2 regions of the Kitasatospora sp. NPDC023176 genome follow, and region 2 is predicted to be linked to the other one. Evidence: predicted binding sites of a transcription regulator. Region 2 holds the regulator's gene; the other holds the start of a gene.
What was found. Region 2 encodes HspR, which represses chaperone genes until heat shock. Its sites were predicted from a motif close to TTGAGNNNNNNNNNCTCAA; they were not measured.

Region 1 (11,235 bases), on a different contig from region 2:
CCGCCCGGTCAGCGACACCTCGCCCGTCATCGCCACGTCGGTGCGCACCTTGCGGCCGGAGAGCAGCGAGGCGAGCGCCGTGGTCATGGTGATGCCGGCGCTCGGCCCGTCCTTGGGGACGGCCCCGGCCGGGACGTGCAGGTGCACGCCGCGGTCGCGCAGCGAGGTGACCGGCAGTTCCAGCTCGGCGCCGCGCGAGCGCAGGAAGGAGAGGGCGATGTGCGCGGACTCCTTCATCACGTCGCCCAGCTGCCCGGTGAGGGTCAGCCCGGTGCCGCCGGTCTCGGCGTCGGCGAGCGAGGCCTCGATGTAGAGGACGTCGCCGCCGGCTCCGGTGACGGCGAGGCCGGTGGCCACGCCGGGGACGGCGGTGCGCCGCTCGGCCGGCTCCTGGGCGGACTCCGGCACGTGGTGCGGCCGGCCGATCAGGGCGCGCAGGTCCGCCGCGCCGACTTCGGCGGGCAGCTCGCGCTCGCCCAGCTCGGCCTGGGCGGCGATCTTGCGCAGCACCCGGGCGATCGAGCGCTCCAGGGTGCGCACCCCGGCCTCCCGGGTGTACTCCCCGGCGAGCCGGCGCAGCGCCTCCTCGTCGACGCTGACCTGTCCGTCGCCGAGTCCGGCCTTCTCCAGCTGGCGCGGGAGCAGGTGGTCGCGGGCGATGACGACCTTCTCGTCCTCGGTGTAGCCGTCCAGGCGGACCAGCTCCATCCGGTCGAGCAGCGGCTCGGGGATGGCCTCCAGTACGTTGGCGGTGGCGAGGAAGACGACGTCGGAGAGGTCGAGCTCGACCTCCAGGTAGTGGTCCCGGAAGGTGTGGTTCTGGGCCGGGTCCAGCACCTCCAGCAGGGCGGCGGCCGGGTCGCCCCGGTAGTCGGAGCCGACCTTGTCGATCTCGTCGAGCAGGACGACCGGGTTCATCGAGCCGGCCTCCTTGATCGCCCGCACCAGCCGGCCGGGCAGCGCGCCGACGTAGGTGCGCCGGTGGCCGCGGATCTCCGCCTCGTCCCGGACGCCGCCGAGCGCGACCCGGACGAACCTGCGGCCCATGGCACGGGCCACGCTCTCGCCGAGCGAGGTCTTGCCGACGCCGGGCGGCCCGACCAGGGCCAGCACCGCGCCGCCCGCCCGTCGCCCTCCGCCGCCCTTCCTGGGAAGCGCTTCGCGCCGCCCCTCTTGTGTCCCGCCGATCAGGTCGAGGCCCTGGTCGGCCCGGCGCTTGCGGACGGCCAGGTACTCGACGATCCGCTCCTTCACGTCGGTGAGGCCGGCGTGGTCGGCGTCCAGCACCGCGCGGGCGCCGGCGATGTCGTACGCGTCCTCGGTGCGCTCGTTCCAGGGCAGCTCCAGGACGGTGTCCAGCCAGGTGCGGATCCAGGAGCCCTCGGGCGACTGGTCGGAGGAGCGCTCCAGCTTGTCGACCTCCTTGAGCGCGGCCTCGCGGACCTTCTCGGGCAGGTCGGCGGCCTCGACCCGGGCGCGGTAGTCGCCCTCCTCGTCGGCCGGGTCGCCGTTCAGCTCGGCCAGCTCCTTGCGGACGGCCTCCAGCTGGCGGCGGAGCAGGAACTCCTTCTGCTGCTTGGCCACGCCCTCCTCGACGTCCTTGCGGATGGTGTCGTTGACCTCCTCCTCGGCGAGGTGGTCGCGCAGCAGGGTGAGGGCGTACTCCAGGCGGGCCACCTGGTCGGCTTCCAGCAGCACCTTGAGCTTCTGCTCGGCGGTGGCGAAGGGCGCGTAGCCGATGTTGTCGGCGAGTTCGCCGACGCCCTCGATCTGCGCGACGCGGTCGACAATCTGCCAGGCGCCGCGCTTGCGCAGCCACTGGGTGGACAGCGCCTTGTACTCCTTGACCAGCTCGGCGGCCCGTCCGGCCACCGGCGTGCCGACCGAGGACTCCTTGAAGGGCGTGGTCTCCACCCAGAGGGCGGCGCCGGGGCCGGTGGTCCCGACCCCGATCCGGACCCGGCGCACGGCGCGCACCAGCGCGGCGGGCTCGCCGTCGGCGAGCCGGCCGACCTGCTCCACGGTGGCCAGCGTGCCGGCCGCCGCGTACGAGCCGTCCACCCGCGGGACCAGCAGGACCTGGGGCTTGCCGGAGCCGGTGGCCGCCGCGCGGGCGGCCTCGACCGCGGCGCGCACCTCGGCGTCCTTGAGGTCCAGCGGGACGACCATGCCCGGGAGGACGACCTCGTCGTCGAGTGGCAGCACGGGCAGGGTGAGCGGTGTGGACGTCGATGCCATGATCTCTCCCCGGTCAGTGAACTTGAGTCGACCTGACTAAGGCTTCACGCGCGCCGGATGTTCCCGACTCCTTGTTCGCTGCGAGCGAACGCTCCCGTCACCGGAACGGCCGGGGGGAGGCGCCGTCAAAAAGAGGGGAAAGAACGGCCCAAGAGGACCCACGGACCCTGCGGCCCGTCTCCTCCGGATCCCTGCCGGGGCCGCGGCGTCAGCGCACGGCGGACGGCCGCGCCCCGGCCCGCACCATCGCGGCGGCCGAGGCGACGGAGGCGGCGGAGGCGACGCCCACCGCCCGGGCCCTCGCCGAGCGGATCCCCGGCCGTGGCGGGCGCCGCTCGATCCGGCGCAGCCAGGGCCACAGCGCCATCCCGGTGAGCAGCGCGGCCGGGTGCCCCACGGCCGTGACCAGGTCCTTCCCGGTGGCGATCTGCTGGGCGATCATCAGCCCGGCGCCGACCAGCACCGGCACCCGCGCGGACCGCGGCAGCGCTCCGGCCGCCGCGCCCAGGCAGGCGAACACGCCGTAGCTGACCCCGACGTCCAGGCGGTCCATCGCCTCCGGCGCCATCCGCCCGGCCTCCACCGCGATGATCACCGCGCCCTGGGAGAGCAGCGTGGCCGCGACGTGCCCGATCGCGAACACCGCCGCCGCCCGGGCCGGGCCGACCCGGCGCTCCAGCGGCGCCAGGGTGAGGGCGAAGCCCCACAGGTAGGGCACCCAGTCGCCGCCGGCCACCCAGACCCCGCTGAGCACGAGGGCCCGCAGAGGGTGCTGGAGCAGGTTGTGGCCGTCCGAACTGGAAGCCTCCTGCCAGCGCTGGACGAGTTGCGGATCGGCGAGCCGGGTGAGGGTGGAAGTCGCCCCCACCACGACCAGATATCCGATCGTGAAGGGAGTGCGCCGGGGTGTCGGCACGCGTTCCAGCAGCCATTCGAAGGCGCCGCCGCGAAGTCCGCGCCGGAGCATTCCGTACGGCGCCCTCGCGAGCGCGCGCCCGACGGCGTCCCGCCGCAGTCCCGCCATGACGCCTCCGCTCCACGCCCACGGCCGGCGGTGTCCGAAGGTGCTCGGAGGACCGGCGCGGACGCCGGATTCCGCCCTGCGGGGCGTTGTCGCGGCCACGCTACGTCGAGGTTCTGAGAGGCACCTGAGAAAAGCCCGTGAAGACCGTCGACGCGGGGACCGGCCGGATTTCCGACATTGGTCCAGACCTTCTCCCGATTAACGCGTCAGTAGGGCCTCTGACCGGCGACTTGGCGTCAACTGGACTGCATACGTACCGTTACGCAGAGAAAATTCGCCGGGTAAGGTATCGGCCCGTGCCCACTCGTGCAGTGGGCCCGAGGGCGGCTGGACAGCCGCTCCACGGGCCGGAAACGTCCGGTCCACCTGCCGGGAAGCATCCGCTGTCCGTACGCTGCGAAGTGCGTGGGAGAAGTGGGCGGAACACCATCCGTCCGCCACTTCCGGGCGCGCGACGGGACGGCGGACCCGGCACAGTCCACGACGGAACAAGACTACGAGCGGAGCCCCGCCATCCCCACAGGTGGCCGGCCCGCAGCCCTGGGGGCGGTGGCGTGACCGTGACAGAAATTCAGCAGGACAACCCCAACACCGGCGGCACTGTGAGCAGCCAGCGCAGAGTGCTGGTGGTGGAGGACGAACCCACGATCGCCGAGTCGATCGCGGCCCGGCTGGGCGCGGAGGGGTTCAAGGTCGCCGTGGCCCACGACGGCCCCGGCGCGGTGGACGGCTTCCACACCTGGCAGCCGGACCTGGTGGTCCTGGACATCATGCTGCCCGGCTTCGACGGGCTGGAGGTGTGCCGCCGGATCCAGGCCCAGCGCCCGGTGCCGGTGCTGATGCTGACCGCCCGCGACGACGAGACGGACCTGCTGGTCGGCCTCGGCGTCGGTGCCGACGACTACATGACCAAGCCGTTCTCGATGCGCGAACTGGCCGCCCGGGTCAACGTGCTGCTGCGCCGCGTCGAGCGCGCCCAGCAGGCCGCCCGCACGCCCGCGCTCGGCAGCCTGCGCTTCGGCGAGCTGGAGATCGACCACGTGCAGCGCCGGGTCCGACTCGCCTCGGGCGACGTCCACCTGACGCCGACCGAGTTCGACCTCCTGGCCTGCCTGGCCGCCCAGCCGCGCGCGGTGCTCACCCGCGAGCAGCTGCTGGCCGAGGTCTGGGACTGGACCGACGCGTCCGGCACCCGCACCGTGGACAGCCATGTGAAGGCACTGCGCCGCAAGATCGGTGCCAGCTGGATCCGCACCGTGCACGGCGTCGGATACGCGCTGGAGGCCCCGCTCTCCTGACGGGGTTTCCGGGCGACGGGCCACCGGGGGGCCCGTGTCCCGGCACCGCCGTGACACCACGCGGGGATCACAGGGGACCAATGACCTTTCCACAGCAACGCAACGGGGACGCCGACGGCGCGCGCCCGCAGACCCTGGCCGCCCGCGCGGCCAGCCGGGTCTGGGCCGACATCCGTCCGCTCGACCCGGTCCGCTCGATCAAGGGCAAGCTCGCCCTGCTGGTGATCGTCTCCGTGTTCCTGGCCACCGGCATGGTCGTCGTCGCGATCCGGTCCGAGACCCAGATCCGGATCATCATGGTCTTCTCCATGATCGCCTCGCTGCTGTTCATGCAGTTCCTCGCGCACGGGCTGACCGCCCCGCTGCGCGAGATGACGGCCGCCGCCCGCGCGATGGCCTCCGGCGACTACAGCCGCCGGGTCGAGGTGAGTTCGCGCGACGAGATCGGCGAGCTGGCGGCCGCCTTCAACGCCATGGCCGCCGACCTCCAGGCCGCCGACCAGCACCGCCGCGAGCTGGTCGCCAACGTCTCGCACGAGCTGCGCACGCCGATCGCCGCGCTGCGCGCCGTGCTGGAGAACGTGGTGGACGGGGTCGTCCAGCCGAATCCGGCGACCCTGGGGGCCGCACTGGAGCAGACCGAGCGGCTCGGCCGCCTGGTCACCCACCTGCTGGACCTCTCCAAGATCGACGACGGCGTGGTCGACCTGGACGCCCGCCCGTTCGAGGTGCGCGAGTTCCTGGACGGCGTGCTGCGCGGGGTCACCGTGGACGGCGCGACGGCCGGCGGGGCGTTCTCCCGGCGCGGTGACGTCCGGCTGGCCCTGGAGGTCAGCCCGGCCGGGCTGACCGCGGTGGCGGACCCGGAGCGGCTCCACCAGGTGGTCGCCAACCTGGTCGACAACGCCTGCAAGCACTCCCCGCCCGGCGGCACCGTGACGGTGCGCGCCAGACCCGAGGGTGAGGAGGGCGGCCTGTTGCTGGAGGTCCAGGACGAGGGTCCGGGCATCCCGCTCGCGGACCGCGGCCGGGTCTTCGAACGGTTCAGCCGCAGCGGCACCGCGACCGCCGCCGGGGCGGGGTCGGACGGCGGCACCGGGCTGGGCCTGGCGATCGCCCGCTGGGCGGTGGACCTGCACGGCGGACGGATCGCCGTCGCGGAGTCGCCGCGCGGCTGCCGCATCGAGGTCCGGCTGCCGGGGCAGTCCTGAGCGGCCGGGACATTTGTCACAGATCCGACACAGACGCATACGAAGATCGTCAATGGATTCGTATGGTTGTTTGTCCGTTTTCGCCCCGATTTGGGGGGCGATCGGGCCCGATCGCTTCCCCTCAGATACGGCTTTCTAACGTTGTTTTTCAGCCAACCTGCAGGTCAGGACTGTGATCTGGGCGACGCCTGGGGTCCGGGGACTGCGCGATCACTGGTCAGGGGCGTAGCCTTAATCCCCGCTGTCCAAACATCCCAAAAGGAAGCGGAAGAGGGCGGTTGCCGCCGTGTCGCCACAGTCCCCTGAAACCCCCAACAGCTCGGCAAGCTCCACTGGCTTCGGCCCCAATGAGTGGCTCGTCGATGAGATCTACCAGCAGTACCTCCAGGACCCGAACTCGGTCGACCGAGCCTGGTGGGACTTTTTCGCCGACTACAAGCCCGGTACCGAGGTGACCCCAGTGACCCAGGCCGCGACCCAGGCCGGCCCCACGCCGACCCCTGCCGCTGCCCCCGTGCCCGCCGCTGCTGCTGCTCCGGCCGCACCCGCGCCCGCCGCACCCGCATCCGCCGCACCGGCCCCGGCCGCCCCGCTCGCCGCCGCACCGGCCGCGCCGCCGGCGCCCAAGGCCGCCGCCCCGGCCGCACCCGCCGCCGCACCGGCCGGCCCCGAGCTGGTCCAGCTGCGCGGCCCGGCCAAGGCCGTCGCCACCAACATGGACGCCTCGCTGGAGGTGCCGACCGCGACCTCGGTCCGCGCCGTCCCGGCGAAGCTGTTGATCGACAACCGCATCGTCATCAACAACCACCTGCAGCGCGCCCGCGGCGGCAAGGTCTCCTTCACCCACCTGATCGGTTACGCCCTGGTCCAGGCCATCAAGGCCGCCCCGGGCATGAACCACAGCTACAAGGTGGAGGACGGCAAGGCCTTCCTGGTCAAGCCGGAGCACGTCAACCTCGGCCTGGCCATCGACCTGGTCAAGCCGAACGGCGACCGCCAGCTCGTCGTCGCGGCCATCAAGAAGGCCGAGACCCTCGACTTCTTCGGCTTCTGGCAGGCCTACGAGGACATCGTCCGCCGGGCCCGCGCCAACAAGCTGACGATGGACGACTTCACCGGCGTCACGGTCTCGCTGACCAACCCCGGCGGCATCGGCACCGTGCACTCCGTGCCGCGCCTGATGCAGAACCAGGGCACCATCGTCGGTGTCGGCGCCATGGAGTACCCGGCCGAGTTCCAGGGCTCCGCCCCGGAGACCCTGTCCCGCCTGGGCGTCTCCAAGATCATGACGCTGACCTCGACCTACGACCACCGCGTCATCCAGGGCGCGGCGTCCGGCGAGTTCCTGCGCGAGATCCACCGCCTGCTGCTCGGCGAGAACGGCTTCTACGACGAGATCTTCGAGTCGCTGCGGATCCCGTACGAGCCGGTCCGCTGGGCCACCGACGTCGCCACCACCCACGACGACGAGGTCAACAAGACCGCGCGCGTCATGGAGCTGATCCACTCCTACCGGGTCCGCGGCCACCTCATGGCCGACACCGACCCGCTGGAGTACAAGCAGCGCAAGCACCCCGACCTGGACGTCACCACCCACGGCCTCACCCTGTGGGACCTGGAGCGCGAGTTCGCGGTCGGCGGCTTCGGCGGCCAGAAGATGATGAAGCTCCGCGACATCCTCGGCCTGCTGCGCAACACCTACTGCCGCACCGTCGGCATCGAGTACATGCACATCCAGGACCCGAAGCAGCGCAAGTGGCTGCAGGAGCGCCTGGAGAAGCCGTACTCGAAGCCGGAGCGCGAGGAGCAGCTGCGGATCCTGCGCCGGCTGAACTCGGCGGAGGCCTTCGAGACCTTCCTTCAGACCAAGTACGTCGGTCAGAAGCGCTTCTCGCTGGAGGGCGGTGAGTCGCTGATCGCCCTGCTGGACGCGACCATCGACTCCGCCGCCGAGCACCGCCTGGACGAGGCCGTCATCGGCATGGCCCACCGCGGCCGTCTGAACGTGCTGGCCAACATCGTCGGCAAGCCGTACGGCAAGATCTTCGGCGAGTTCGAGGGCAACCTCGACCCGAAGTCGATGCACGGCTCCGGCGACGTCAAGTACCACCTGGGCGCCGACGGCACCTTCACCGGCCTGGACGGCGAGACCATCAAGGTCTCGCTCGCCGCGAACCCCTCCCACCTGGAGGCCGTGGACCCGGTCGTCGAGGGCATCGCCCGCGCCAAGCAGGACATCCTGGACCAGGGCGGCACGACCTTCCCGGTGCTGCCGATCCAGATCCACGGTGACGCGGCCTTCGCCGGCCAGGGCGTCGTCGCGGAGACCCTGAACATGTCGCAGCTGCGCGGCTACCGCACCGGCGGCACCGTGCACGTCGTGGTGAACAACCAGGTCGGCTTCACCGCCGCCCCGGCCAGCAGCCGCTCCTCGATGTACTGCACCGACGTGGCCCGGATGATCGAGGCCCCGATCTTCCACGTGAACGGCGACGACCCGGAGGCCGTGGTCCGCATCGCGCGGCTCGCCTTCGAGTTCCGCCAGGCGTTCCACAAGGACGTCGTGATCGACCTCATCTGCTACCGCCGCCGCGGTCACAACGAGGCCGACAACCCGTCGTTCACCCAGCCGCTGATGTACGACCTGATCGACAAGAAGCGCTCGGTGCGCAAGCTGTACACCGAGGGCCTGATCGGTCGCGGCGACATCACCATGGAAGAGGCGGAGCAGGCGCTCCAGGACTTCCAGGGCCAGCTGGAGAAGGTCTTCGCCGAGGTCCGCGACGCGGCCCAGGCGCCGGCCGACGCCACCGCCGGCAAGCCGGTCGCCGACTTCCCGGTCTCCATCCAGACCGGCATCTCCCAGGAGATGGTCAAGCGGATCGCCGCCTCGCAGGTCAACCACCCGGACTGGCTGACCGTCCACCCGCGCCTGCTGCCGCAGCTGCAGCGCCGCGCCGCCTCGGTCGAGGACAACACCATCGACTGGGCGATGGGCGAGACCCTCGCCATCGGCTCGCTGCTCATGGAGGGCCACCCGGTCCGCCTGGCCGGCCAGGACAGCCGCCGCGGCACCTTCGGGCAGCGGCACGCCGTCCTGATCGACCGCAAGACCGGCGAGGACTACACCCCGCTGCAGTACCTCACCGAGGACCAGTCCCGCTACACCGTCTACGACAGCCTGCTGTCGGAGTACGCGGCCATGGGCTTCGAGTACGGGTACTCGCTGACCCGCCCGAACGCGCTGGTCATGTGGGAGGCGCAGTTCGGCGACTTCGTCAACGGCGCCCAGACCATGGTGGACGAGTACATCGCCTCCGCCGAGACCAAGTGGGGCCAGAACTCCGGCGTCACGCTGCTGCTGCCGCACGGCTACGAGGGCCAGGGCCCGGACCACTCGTCCGCCCGCCCGGAGCGCTTCCTCCAGCTCTGCGCGCAGAACAACATGACGGTCGCGATGCCGACCCTGCCGTCGAACTACTTCCACCTGCTGCGCTGGCAGGCGCACAACCCGCACCACAAGCCGCTGGTCGTCTTCACCCCGAAGTCGATGCTGCGTCTGAAGGCCGCGGCGAGTGCGACCGAGGAGTTCCTGTCCGGCTCGTTCCGCCCGGTCATCGGCGACTCCACCGTCGACCCGGCCCAGGTCCGCAAGGTGGTCATCACCGCCGGCAAGTTCTACTACGACCTGGAGGCCGCCCGCACCGAGCGCGGCGTCACCGACACCGCGATCGTCCGGGTCGAGCGGCTCTACCCGCTGCCGGTGGCCGAGCTCCAGGAGGAGCTGGCCCGCTACGGCGACGACGTCCAGTTCGTCTGGGCCCAGGAGGAGCCGTCCAACCAGGGCGCCTGGCCGTTCATCGCGATGAACCTGGTCGACCACCTGCAGGTCGTCATCGGCCGCACCGGCGGCGACGCCCGTCTGCGCCGGGTGGCCCGCACCGCGGCCTCGTCCCCGGCCGTCGGCTCGGCCAAGCGGCACGCCGCCGAGCAGCAGGCGCTGATCGAGGAGGTCTTCTCGCTCTGACGAGCCGAAGCCCCGCACCGCAGTGACGCCCCGCGGCCCCGTCTCCCGACCAGGGAGGCGGGGCCGCGGGCCGTTCCCGGCCCGGTCTATCCTGACCAGGTCAATCCCCATCGGACCGGAGCGAACCGTGTACTTCACCGACCGAGGCATCGAGGAGCTGGCACGCCGGCGCGGCGAGGAGGAGGTCACCTTCGAGTGGCTGGCCGAGCGCCTGCGCGAGTTCGTCGACCTCAACCCGGACTTCGAGATCCCGGTCGAGCGGCTGGCCACCTGGCTGGCCCGGCTCGACGACGAGGACGACGACGACGAGTGACGTCCTGACGCCGTGATCCCGTCGAGGGCCCGGGAGGCAACCGCCTCCCGGGCCCTCGGCGCGTCTCCGGGGAGCCCGTAGGGGACGGCTCCGGGGTGGGTCCGGGCCCGTCTCGGGGGTGAACCGCTTGCTTTTCCCGGCACGCGATATATCGTCTTCAGGAGAGAACGCGATACATCGCGATCCGCGACGGGAGGCGGCAGAGATGAGCCAGTGGACGATCGAGGGGCCCGGCAGGACCACCTTCGAGGAGCCGGTCCGCGCGCTGCACGTGCGCGTCATCGACGGCACCGTGAACGTGGTCGCGGCCGAGGGCCCGGCCCGCCTGGAGGTCACCGGCCTCAAGGGCGACCCGCTGCACGTGACGCTGGTGGACGGCGTCCTCACCGCCACCTACAAGGACATCAACAGCTGGGGCGAGTTCGGCGACTGGATCAAGTCGGTCGGCTCGGTCCGCAGCTTCTTCGACTCCTTCAAGCGCAAGCGCTCCGTCGACCTCACCCTGACCGTGCCGGCCGGCACCGAGGTCAAGGTCGGCACCGTGTCGGCCCACTCCACCGTCACCGGCATCGACGGGCACGTCTCGGTGCAGAGCGCCAGCGGCGACACCACCCTGGCCGGGGTCACCGGGCGGATCGACGCCGGCACCGTCACCGGCGACGTGGACGCCCAGGCGGTCGGCGGCCGGCTCAAGGTGAACACCGTCTCCGGGCAGCTCACCGTGATCGCCGGCACCGCCGACCGGGTCCAGGCCAACACCGTCACCGGCGCCGTCACCCTCGACCTGGACGTGGCCGGCGAGACCGACGTCAAGGTCAACACCGTCAGCGGCCCGGTCGTGGTCCGCATCCCCTCGCTGGCCGACGCCACCGTCGAGGCCGGCTCCACCAGCGGCGACGTCTCCAGCACCTTCGACGAGCTCACCATGAGCAGCACCTGGGGCGCCAAGAAGATCTCCGGCCAGCTCGGCGAGGGCCGCGGCAGCCTCAACGTCACCACCGTCTCCGGCGCCGTCACCGTGCTGCGCCGTCCCGAGTCCGAGGACGACGCCCCGGTGGTGGTCAAGGAGCTCCCGGCCTCCCCCGCCTCCGACAAGCCCGCCGGGCCCGACTTCACCAAGGAGG
Region 2 (11,235 bases):
GGGCCGGTTTGCAGCGAGCCTGAGACGAACGGGTCCGAAAGTCGTCCGCGCGGCCGTGCGGGGGCGAGGGGCGGCTACCGCTGGGCGCTGACCGACGGCCCGTGCACCGCGGCGGCCGCGGCGGTGCCGGCCGGGCAGCCGCCCGGGCCGGCCGTGGTGCGGACTGCGCCGACCGGCAGCAGGGTGCCGCAGGCGATCCGGATGCCGCCCGGCAGCTCGTTGTCGGACTCCACGATCGCGCCGTCGCCGATCACGGCGCCGTCCAGCGCCGAGCGGTCGCCGACGGTGGCGTAGGCGCCCACGATCGAGTCCTTGACCAGGGTGTCCGGGCCGATCAGCGCGCCGGGCAGGATCACGCTGCCCTCGACGATGGCGCCGGCCTCGATCACCGCGTCCGCGGAGACCACGGTGCCGCCGCTGAGCACCGCGCCGGGGTGCACGGTGGCGCCGGGCAGCAGCAGGGCGTCGCCGGTGGGGCCGGGGACGGCCGGGGAGTCGACCTTGCCGAGCACCAGGTCGGCCGAGCCGCGGACGAACGCGGCCGGGGTGCCGAGGTCCAGCCAGTACGAGGTGTCGACGACGCCGCGCAGCAGGGCGCCGGTGGCCAGCAGCTCGGGGAAGGTCTCGCGCTCGACGGACACCTCCCGGCCGGCCGGGATGCGGTCGATGACGGACCGGGTGAAGACGTAGCAGCCGGCGTTGATCTGGTCGGTGACGATCTGCTCCGGCGTCTCCGGCTTCTCCAGGAACTCCAGCACCCGCCCGTCGGCGTCGGTGGGGACGAGGCCGAAGGCCCGCGGGTCCTCCACCCGGGTGAGGTGCAGCGTGACGTCGGCCCCGGCGGCCACGTGGCCGTCGCGCAGGGCGGCGATGTCGAGGCCGGAGAGGATGTCGCCGTTGAAGACCAGGACCGGCTCGTCCGGGCCACAGGTCAGCCCGGAGGCGGCGTTGCGGATGGCTCCGCCGGTGCCCAGCGGCTCGCGCTCGGTCAGGTAGACCAGCTCGATGCCGTACGGGGTGCCGTCCTGGAAGTGGTCCTCGAACACCTCGGCCAGGTAGGACGTGGCCAGCACCACCCGGGTGACCCCGGCGGCGGCCGCGCGGGCCAGCTGGTGCGCGATGAACGGAACACCGGCCACCGGCAGCATCGGCTTGGGGGTGTGGGTGGTCAGCGGACGCAGTCGCGTGCCCTTACCACCGACGAGCATGATCGCCTCGGTCATGGTCTGCGCTGTTCCCCTTGTGCTCTCTGCGGCCCGGCCCGGCGGGCCGATGCCTCCGTCGGTGGTCTGAACCCGTCCTGAACGGGAAGACCGGCTCGCAGCCGGTCCGGCGCCTACTGTATTTCCTTCCGACCGGATGCCCGTCCGGCGGTCGTGCGATCAGCGTCACTCGCCGTCCGCCCGCCGTACCGCCGGCCGTCGCCCGGGCGCCGAAAAGCCCGGCCCGGCGGGCGCGTTGGCGGCGTCCACCGGGCCGGGCGGTTGTAACAGAACTGTCGAACAGCGATCGCGGTTACGCGTCCACCGTCGTGGGCTCCTCGGCCTCGGCCGGCGGGGTCGCCTTCACCGAGTCGAGCAGCAGCTGGGCCACGTCGACCACCTTCAGGTGCTCCTTGGCCGCGCCCTCGTTCTTCTTGCCGTTGACCGAGTCGGAGAGCATCACCAGGCAGAACGGGCAGGCGGTGGAGACGATGTCCGGGTTGAGGGACAGCGCCTCGTCCACGCGCTCGGTGTTGATCCGCTTGCCGATGCGCTCCTCCATCCACATCCGGGCGCCGCCGGCGCCGCAGCAGAAGCCGCGCTCCTTGTGGCGGTGCATCTCCTGCTGGCGCAGACCGGGGACCTTGTCCATGATCTCGCGCGGCGGGCTGTAGACCTTGTTGTGGCGGCCCAGGTAGCAGGGGTCGTGGTAGGTGATCAGGCCCTCGACCGGGTTGACCGGGACGAGCTTGCCCTCGTCGATCAGGTGCTGCAGCAGCTGGGTGTGGTGGATCACCTCGAAGTGCCCGCCGAGCTGCGGGTACTCGTTGGCGATGGTGTTGAAGCAGTGCGGGCAGGTGGCCACGATCCGCTTGGTCGGGGCGTCCTCCAGCGCGGCGTTCAGCGTCTCCACGTTCTGCGCGCCGAGCATCTGGAAGAGGAACTCGTTGCCCAGGCGGCGCGGGGAGTCACCGGTGCAGGTCTCCTCCTTGCCGAGGATGGCGAACTTCACGCCCGCGGTGTGCAGCAGCTCGGCGAAGGCCTTGGTGGTCTTCTTGGCGCGGTCCTCCAGGGCGCCGGCGCAGCCGACCCAGTAGAGGTACTCGACCTCGGCGGGGTCGATGTCCTCGCCGATCACCGGCACCTCGATGCCGGTCTCCTTCTTGAGCTCCTTCACCCAGTCCAGGCGGGCCTTGGTGGCCATGCCCCACGGGTTGCCCTTGTTCTCCAGGTTCTTGAGCATCGTCCCGGCCTCGGTCGGGAAGTTGCTCTCGATCATCACCTGGTAGCGGCGCATGTCGACGATGTGGTCGATGTGCTCGATGTCCACCGGGCACTGCTCGACGCAGGCGCCGCAGGTGGTGCAGGACCACAGCACGTCCGGGTCGATGACCCCGTTCTCCTCGGCGGTGCCGATCAGCGGGCGCTCGGCCTCGGCCAGCGCGGCCGCCGGGACGTCCTTGAGCTGCTCGGCGGTCGCCTGCTCGGTGCCCTCCATGTCCTTGCCGCCACCGGCCAGCAGGTACGGGGCCTTGCCGTAGGCGTGCTCGCGCAGGCTCATGATCAGCAGCTTGGGCGACAGCGGCTTGCCCGTGTTCCAGGCCGGGCACTGCGACTGGCAGCGGCCGCACTCGGTGCAGGTGGAGAAGTCGAGGATGCCCTTCCAGGAGAAGTGCTCGACCTGGGAGACGCCGAAGACGGCGTCCTCGGCCGGGTCCTCGAAGTCGATCGGCTCGCCCTTGCTCGTCATCGGACGGAGCGCGCCGAGCGCGGTGCCGCCGTCCTCCTCGCGCTTGAAGTAGATGTTGAAGAAGCCGAGGAAGCGGTGCCAGGCCACGCCCATCGAGGGGTTGAGGCCGATGGTGGCCGCCCACGCGAACGAGATGCAGATCTTCAGCATCGCGAACAGGTAGACCAGGTTCTCCAGCGTGCCGTGCGACAGGCCGCTCAGCGCGGAGGTGATCGGGTACGAGACCAGGTGCTCCGGACCGTACGAGTCGACGCCGGCCAGGGCGCCCTCCAGGGCGCGCAGCATCAGGATGCAGATGCCGATGCCGAGGATCGTGTACTCGACGTAGAAGGCCTGCCAGGCGATCGAGCCGGCGAACCGGGACTTGCGGCCCGACCGGGACGGCAGGCTCATCAGCCGGATCACCATCAGGGTGGCGATGCCCAGCGTGGTCAGGGTGCCGACCAGCTCGACGAAGAGCTGCCAGATCATCCAGTCGCCGATGATCGGCAGTTCCCACTCGGCGTCGAAGAGCTGGCCCATCGCGTTGACGATGGTCAGCACCAGGCTGAAGAAGCCGACCGCGACGAACCAGTGGGCGATGCCCACGATCCCCCAGCGGTTCATCCGGGTGTGGCCGAAGAACTCGGTCGCGACGGTCTTCACGCGCTGGGCGGGCTTCCCGAAGCGGGTGGAGTCCGGCGCGCCGGTCAGTACCACCCTGAAGATGTGCCACGCCGCACGGAGGGCGAGCGCGGTGCCGATCACGAACGTGACCAGCGAGATGACGATCGCTGCTAGTTGCATCGCTCTCCGTCTCCTGCGGCTTGCGGTTGAGCAGTGTCTGCGGTTCTGCTGGTTCTGCGGTTGAGCAGTGTCTGCGGCTTTGCGGTTCCGCTGGTTCTGCTGGTTCTGCGGTTCCGCAGTTTTCCGAAGTGATTGTACTGGTCGGTAACTTGCCGGGCCGACGGCCCGGACATTACCGGTGCGCAACAGTTCTCCAGAAGGTTCCCAAGCTATGGCGGCAGTCACGTGACCGCACGCCCGCCGCCCCGGCCGTCCGCCCGCCCGTCCGCCCGGACCCCCGGACCGCCCCCGAGCTCAGGACGGGCATCAGCAAAGTTGAGTGCCACGCACTCATAGCTGTTGACGCTCCCCGTCGAGTCGTGCATCCTTGAGCCCGTAAAGCTCAACTCTTCCGTGGAGGTATTTACGATGGCACGCGCGGTCGGCATCGACCTCGGTACGACGAACTCGGTCGTCAGCGTTCTCGAGGGTGGCGAGCCCACCGTCATCACGAACGCCGAGGGCGCCCGGACCACGCCGTCCGTCGTCGCTTTCGCGAAGAACGGCGAGGTTCTGGTCGGCGAGGTGGCCAAGCGCCAGGCGGTCACCAACGTGGACCGCACCATCCGCTCGGTGAAGCGCCACATGGGCACCGGGTGGAAGATCAACATCGACGGCAAGGACTTCAACCCGCAGCAGATCTCGGCCTTCGTGCTGCAGAAGCTGAAGCGCGACGCCGAGGCCTACCTGGGCGAGACCGTCACCGACGCCGTCATCACCGTCCCGGCGTACTTCAACGACTCGGAGCGCCAGGCCACCAAGGAGGCCGGTGAGATCGCGGGCCTCAACGTCCTGCGCATCGTCAACGAGCCGACCGCGGCCGCCCTCGCGTACGGCCTCGACAAGGACGACCAGACCATCCTGGTCTTCGACCTCGGCGGTGGCACCTTCGACGTCTCCCTGCTGGAGATCGGCGACGGCGTCGTCGAGGTGAAGGCCACCAACGGTGACAACCACCTCGGTGGTGACGACTGGGACCAGCGCGTCGTCGACCACCTGGTGAAGGTCTTCCAGTCCGGCCACGGCGTCGACCTGTCCAAGGACAAGATGGCCCTGCAGCGTCTGCGCGAGGCCGCCGAGAAGGCCAAGATCGAGCTGTCCTCGTCCTCCGAGACCTCGATCAACCTGCCCTACATCACGGCCTCCGCCGAGGGCCCGCTGCACCTGGACGAGAAGCTCACCCGCGCCCAGTTCCAGCAGCTGACCGCGGACCTGCTCGAGCGCTGCAAGGTCCCGTTCCACAACGTGATCAAGGACGCCGGCATCTCGCTCTCCGAGATCGACCACGTCGTCCTGGTCGGTGGCTCGACCCGCATGCCCGCCGTCGCCGAGCTCGTCAAGGAGCTGACCGGCGGCCAGGACGCCAACAAGGGCGTCAACCCGGACGAGGTCGTCGCCATCGGCGCCGCGCTCCAGGCCGGTGTCCTCAAGGGCGAGGTCAAGGACGTCCTCCTGCTGGACGTCACCCCGCTGTCCCTCGGCATCGAGACCAAGGGCGGCATCATGACCAAGCTGATCGAGCGCAACACCACGATCCCGACCAAGCGCTCCGAGATCTTCACCACGGCCGAGGACAACCAGCCGTCCGTGCAGATCCAGGTCTACCAGGGCGAGCGCGAGATCGCGGCGTACAACAAGAAGCTCGGGATGTTCGAGCTGACCGGCCTGCCGCCGGCGCCGCGCGGCCTGCCGCAGATCGAGGTCACCTTCGACATCGACGCCAACGGCATCATGCACGTCGGCGCGAAGGACCTCGGCACCGGCAAGGAGCAGAAGATGACCGTCACCGGCGGCTCCTCGCTGCCGAAGGACGAGGTCGACCGCATGCGCCGCGAGGCCGAGCAGTACGCCGAGGACGACCACAAGCGCCGCGAGACCGTCGAGACCCGCAACTCCGCCGAGCAGCTCGTCTACTCGACCGAGAAGTTCATCGCCGACAACTCCGACAAGCTCCCGGCCGACGTCAAGACCGAGGTCGAGACCGCCATCGGCGAGCTCAAGGAAGCCCTCAAGGGCGAGGACATCGCGAAGATCCGCGAGGCCTCCGAGAAGGTCTCCACCACCGCCCAGAAGCTCGGCCAGGCGCTCTACGCCAACGCCGACGCCGCCGGTGCCGGTGCCGCCGCGGCCGGCGAGTCCACCCACGCCAAGGAGGACGACGTCGTCGACGCCGAGATCGTGGACGACGAGAAGCCCAAGGGCGGTGCGTCGGCATGACGGACAAGCCGCAGGGCGGTAAGCCCGGCGACGAATCCGCCGCCGAGGAGGCCGTGATCAAGGCTGCCGAGGAGGCCGCGGCCGGCGGTGCCGGCGAAGGCTCCGAGGGACTCGCCGCGGCCAAGCGCGAGCTGGCCGAGCGCACCGCGGACCTGCAGCGCCTGCAGGCCGAGTACCAGAACTACCGCAAGCGGGTCGAGCGCGACCGGCTGACGGTCCGCGAGATCGCGGTCTCCAACATCCTGGAGTCCCTGATCCCCGTCCTGGACGACATCGGCCGCGCCCGCGAGCACGGCGAGGTGACGGGCGGCTTCAAGTCCGTCTCCGACTCCCTGGAGATGGTCGTCGCCAAGCTGGGCCTGCAGCAGTTCGGCAAGGAGGGCGAGCCCTTCGACCCGACCCAGCACGAGGCGCTGATGCACAGCTACTCCTCGGACGTCACCGAGGACACCTGCGTGCAGATCCTCCAGCCCGGCTACCGCATCGGCGAGCGGATCATCCGCCCGGCCATGGTCGCCGTCGCCGAGCCCCAGCCCGGCACCCAGACGACGCCCGGCCCGGACGCCGAGGCCAAGTCCGCCGACCCGGACAAGTCCGACGGTGACTCGGACAGCTGACAACCTGTGACAGCTGACAACCAGTGCGCTGCGGAGTCGTACGCCGGCCAGTACGGCGGCCGGCTCCGCAGCGCGCTGTCAGCAGCACTTCTTCCAGAGGCTGTTGACAGCGCAGTGACGATGGACATCGGGAGGTGGCGGAAGCCATGAGCGGCAAGGACTTTGTCGAGAAGGACTACTACAAGGTCCTCGGCGTGCCCAAGGACGCCACCGCCACCGAGATCAAGAAGACCTACCGCAAGCTGGCGCGCGAGTTCCACCCCGACGCGAACAAGGGTGACGCCAAGGCCGAGGAGCGCTTCAAGGACATCTCCGAGGCCTACGACGTCCTCTCGGACGAGAAGCGCCGCAAGGAGTACGACGAGGCCCGCAGCCTCTTCGCCAACGGCGGCTTCCGCACCGGCGGCCCCGGCACCGGCAGCTACGGCTTCGACTTCGGCGACCTCTTCAACGGCAACCAGGGCGGCGGGAGCGGCGGCGGACTCGGCGACGTCTTCGGCGGCCTCTTCAACCGCGGCGGCACGCGGCAGGCCCAGCCCCGGCGCGGCAGCGACGTCGAGACCGAAGTAACGCTCTCCTTCGAAGAAGCCGTCGACGGCGCGACCGTCCCGCTGCGGATGACCAGCCAGGCCCCCTGCCGACTCTGCAACGGCACCGGCGCCAAGTCCGGCACCACCCCGCGGGTCTGCCCGACCTGCGTCGGCGCCGGCACCGTCAGCCGCGGCCAGGGCGCCTTCGCGCTCTCCGAGCCGTGCAAGGACTGCCGCGGCCGCGGCATGATCGTCGACGACCCGTGCCCCGACTGCCACGGCAGCGGCCGGGCCAGCTCCGCCCGCACCATGCAGGTCCGCATCCCGGCCGGCGTCCAGGCCGACCAGCGGATCCGGCTCAAGGGCAAGGGCGCCCAGGGCGAACGCGGCGGCCAGCCCGGCGACCTCTACGTGACCGTGCACGTCGACCCGCACCCGGTCTTCGGCCGCAAGGGCGACAACCTCACCGTCACCGTCCCGGTCACCTTCCCCGAGGCCACCCTCGGCGCCACCATCGAGGTGCCCACGCTGAACGGCCCCGCCGTGAAGCTCAAGCTCCCCCCGGGCAGCGCCAACGGCCTCACCATGCGCGCCCGCGGCAAGGGCGCCACCCGCAAGGACGGCACCCGCGGCGACCTCCTCGTCACCGTCGAGGTCGTGGTGCCGCAGCACGTCACCGGCGACGCGCTGAACGCTCTGGAGCAGTACCGCGAGGCCACCGCCTCCGACGACCCGCGAGCCGCTCTCTTCCGGGCGGCGAAGGGAGCGTGACGACCAGATGTCCCCGAACCCCCTCAACCCGATGAACCCGATGGACCCGATGGACGGCGGTCCCATCGGCCCCGGCCCGGGTCTCGGCGAAGGCCTGCCCGGCAACGGCCCCCGCCGCCCCCGCCGCGCCACCGCCCCGCCGCAGTACGTCCTCACCGAGGACACCCCGGTGTACGTCATCTCGGTCGCCGCCGAACTCTCCGGCCTCCACCCGCAGACCCTGCGCCAGTACGACCGCCTCGGCCTGGTCTGCCCCGACCGCACCGCCGGACGCGGCCGCCGCTACTCCGCCCGCGACATCCAGCAGCTGCGCGAGGTCCAGCGGCTCTCCCAGGACGAGGGCATCAACCTGGCCGGCATCAAGCGGATCATCGAGCTGGAGAACCAGGTCACCGCCCTCCAGGCCCGCATCACCGAACTGGCCGACTCCCTCGAAGGCGCCGCCACCGCCCTCCAGCAGCGCGAGGCCGCCGTCCACGCCTCCTACCGCCGCGACCTCGTCCCCTACCAGCCCCCCACCCCCCAATCCAGCGCCCTCGTCGTCTGGCGCCCCAAGCGCTGACCCGCGGCACCGCTCGCCCCACCAGCCGCCGGCTCCCTCCTGTTCGGGGGGTGCCGGCGGCTGGGTGTTGGTGAGAGAGTGACACTCTGACAAGCTGGCCGGCACACCACACGGTCACAGGTCACGGGATTTGCAGCCCAAGCTCCAGTGCTGGCAGAGATCCTGGAAAGCCTCGGATATACGGCAAGGAGCCGAAGATGAGTGGACGGGCTCAACTCGGCCCCACTGCAGGTGGGGTTCCCGTTCTGTCACCGGAGGCCCGGGCGCTCTACCTCGAGATCGTCAAGGCCGACGGGCGAGTTTCGTCGGAATCTGATTACCACCAACTGAATGGCCTGAGCGAGCTGCTGGAGATCGGGCTACTGATGCCCGACGGCGACGACCGCAACGAATTGGTAGCCGTCGATCCCGCCCAACTCTCCGCGCGGCTTAGCGGCAGCTGGCAACGGCAGGCTCTCGACCTTCTGTCACGGGCGGTATCACTGCCCGCCGAACTCCAAGAGCTCTCCCAGGAATTCCATGCGCCAGAAAAGAGCAGTGGCGCGATCGAGTACGTCCGGGGAAAGGTTCTGATAAATCAGCGACTCGATCAACTCTTCACGAACGGAACTGAAGAGACGCTCGCACTCCAGCCGGGCGGCCCGCGGCCACCAGAGCTGCTCGCGGCCATGGTCGAACGCGATCTGGACGCGCTCAATCGCGGCACGTCAATGCGTACCATCTACCACGCCAGCACCCGCTACCACCAGCCCACCAGAGACTACGTCGCCAAACTCGCAAAGGTCGGCGGGCAATTCCGCACGCTGGACGAGCCGTACACCCGCCTCATCGTCATAGACCGGCGGGTGGCCGTCATACCAGTGGCCAATGACATGACGCTGGCCGCATTCATATTCGAGCCGGTGATCGCCAACTACCTGGTGGAGGAAGTCTTCGAGCCCAGCTGGAACAGAGCTCTCAAATTCGACGGCAATCGCGCCGTACCGCAGCAGGTCGTATCGCGACTGCGCCAGATGATCATCGACTTGATGCTCGCCGGCATCAACCACCGGGTCATCGCACGTCGCTTGGGAATCAGCGAACGGACCCTCGCCCGGCACATCGCCGAGATGCGAGAGGACTACAACGTCGAGTCGCTGTTTCAACTCGGCTACGCGCTGGCTCGCGCCGCCGAACACTCTCCAGTGGAAGGCTTGGACACAGGGAGCGACTGACCGTCACGCGCAGGATCCGATCGCCCCAGCAACCCGCGTCACGCCCAGCCGATGTCCAGGTCCTGGGTCACTCCCGTCACTTTGGCGGTGGAGATGGCATCGGGGTGGTCCACCGCACCCGCAGCAGCGCAATACCCGGTCAGGACAGTCATGCCAACGGCCGACATCAAGACGGCCTTGAAGACAAATCGGCGCAGACGAGACACGCGCCTACCCCTTCCTCGTGCGCACTGCATCAACCAACAAGAGAAGCACCAGCGTCCATATGCTGCCTCAAGTCGTACAGGCATGCCAAGCTCGCCTACGCGTCATCTCCCTGCCAGGCATCCACATGACACCAGTGAACCCTGGACGCATAGGCCCTCAGCGATGGACGATCAGTTCGCTCTCGATGGTCCGACAGAGCTTCCATTCCTGGCAATGTTCAGTCAAATGCGCCATCTTCCCCCTTCCCCGTAGGTACTCCAGCCTGATCGGACTGCATTCGACCGATGCTCAGATCAGACCGGAAGACCATCTCCCCGGAGTCGACATGACCGAGCCCTACCTGCGTCACAGCGACAGCCAGGCCCCTGAGGGTCGGCGTGCACGTGTGTTCCTGGCCGCGCCGCTGATGCGGCTGACCGGCCCCGCGGACAGCGTGGTGACGCTCGCCAGCCGGACGCGGCTGACGACACTCCGCACCACCCTGCTCCGCAGCGGTGCCGCCGTGTACAGCGCGCACCACAGCGACGCCTGGACCGTCGCCGGCCGGGCGCCCGAGCCCCGGGTGCCGTCCGACTTCCGGGCGCTGCAGTCCGCGGACCTGGTGTTCGCCTACGTCGGCGCACCGCTCTCGGCCGGCGTGAGCCTCGAACTCGGTTGGGCGTCGGCACTGCGGAAGCCGATCGTCCTGCTCGTCGACGAGGCCATCACCCACAACCCGCTGATCGCCACCATCGAGCAGGTCGCCCCCGTCCTGCCGCTGGTCTTCGACGACACCTGGTCCCAGGAGGCCCTCCACCACACCGTGGAGACCGCCCTCGACTGGGCCGGCATGGCGCTCTCCCTCCGCGAGGGCTTCTGGACCGCCCCCGGCGACCGCTTCAACGTCCCCCGGCAGCAGACCTCCGTCCCCGGCTACTGGCCGACCGGCGCCGCCACCGGCTGAGCAGAGCTCACCCACCGGACTCCCCCGTCCGGGCTCCCCGCATCTGCCAGCCGAGCTGGAACAGGGTCTCGGCGTCGTACACCTCACGCAGCCGGGCGATGTGACCGGCCACGGTCCGCTCGCTCAAGGCCATGCGGCTGGCGATCGCCCGCTGCGTGAGACCCCTGGCGAGCCGGCGACCCACCTGCTCGTGGGCGGCGGGCGTGACGGCACCGTCCGCGAGCGCAGCCCAGTCCACCGCCTCGGCCTGTTGCCACTGCTGGTCGAAGATGTCCGCCAGGTGCGCCACCACCGCCGGATCCTCCACGACAGCAGCCACTTGGTTGTCCGGCGCGGCCGGGATCAGGGCGACGGCTCGATCGAAGATCATGATCCGGTTGAACGGCGCGTGCAGGAT

Region 1: the regulator HspR is predicted to act here: its motif matches at 2,261-2,279, upstream of lon (endopeptidase La).

Annotation. Positions count from the first base shown of each region.
Region 1 is NZ_JBVHIP010000012.1:70,494-81,728, reverse strand. Features, by position in the region: gene lon (endopeptidase La) at 1-2,238, opposite strand, end outside; gene ACZ3YL_RS18800 (rhomboid-like protein) at 2,447-3,262, opposite strand; gene ACZ3YL_RS18795 (response regulator transcription factor) at 3,823-4,560, shown strand; gene ACZ3YL_RS18790 (sensor histidine kinase) at 4,641-5,771, shown strand; gene ACZ3YL_RS18785 (multifunctional oxoglutarate decarboxylase/oxoglutarate dehydrogenase thiamine pyrophosphate-binding subunit/dihydrolipoyllysine-residue succinyltransferase subunit) at 6,058-9,798, shown strand; gene ACZ3YL_RS18780 (DUF6104 family protein) at 9,926-10,111, shown strand; gene ACZ3YL_RS18775 (DUF4097 family beta strand repeat-containing protein) at 10,317-11,235, shown strand, end outside.
Region 2 is NZ_JBVHIP010000005.1:169,051-180,285, forward strand. Features, by position in the region: partial or broken gene manB (mannose-1-phosphate guanylyltransferase) at 159-1,223, opposite strand; gene ACZ3YL_RS10440 ((Fe-S)-binding protein) at 1,516-3,738, opposite strand; gene dnaK (molecular chaperone DnaK) at 4,147-5,994, shown strand; gene grpE (nucleotide exchange factor GrpE) at 5,991-6,611, shown strand; gene dnaJ (molecular chaperone DnaJ) at 6,758-7,912, shown strand; gene ACZ3YL_RS10460 (heat shock protein transcriptional repressor HspR) at 7,962-8,474, shown strand; gene ACZ3YL_RS10465 (helix-turn-helix transcriptional regulator) at 8,672-9,688, shown strand; gene ACZ3YL_RS10470 (hypothetical protein) at 9,727-9,894, opposite strand; gene ACZ3YL_RS10475 (TIR domain-containing protein) at 10,221-10,838, shown strand; gene ACZ3YL_RS10480 (helix-turn-helix transcriptional regulator) at 10,846-11,235, opposite strand, start outside.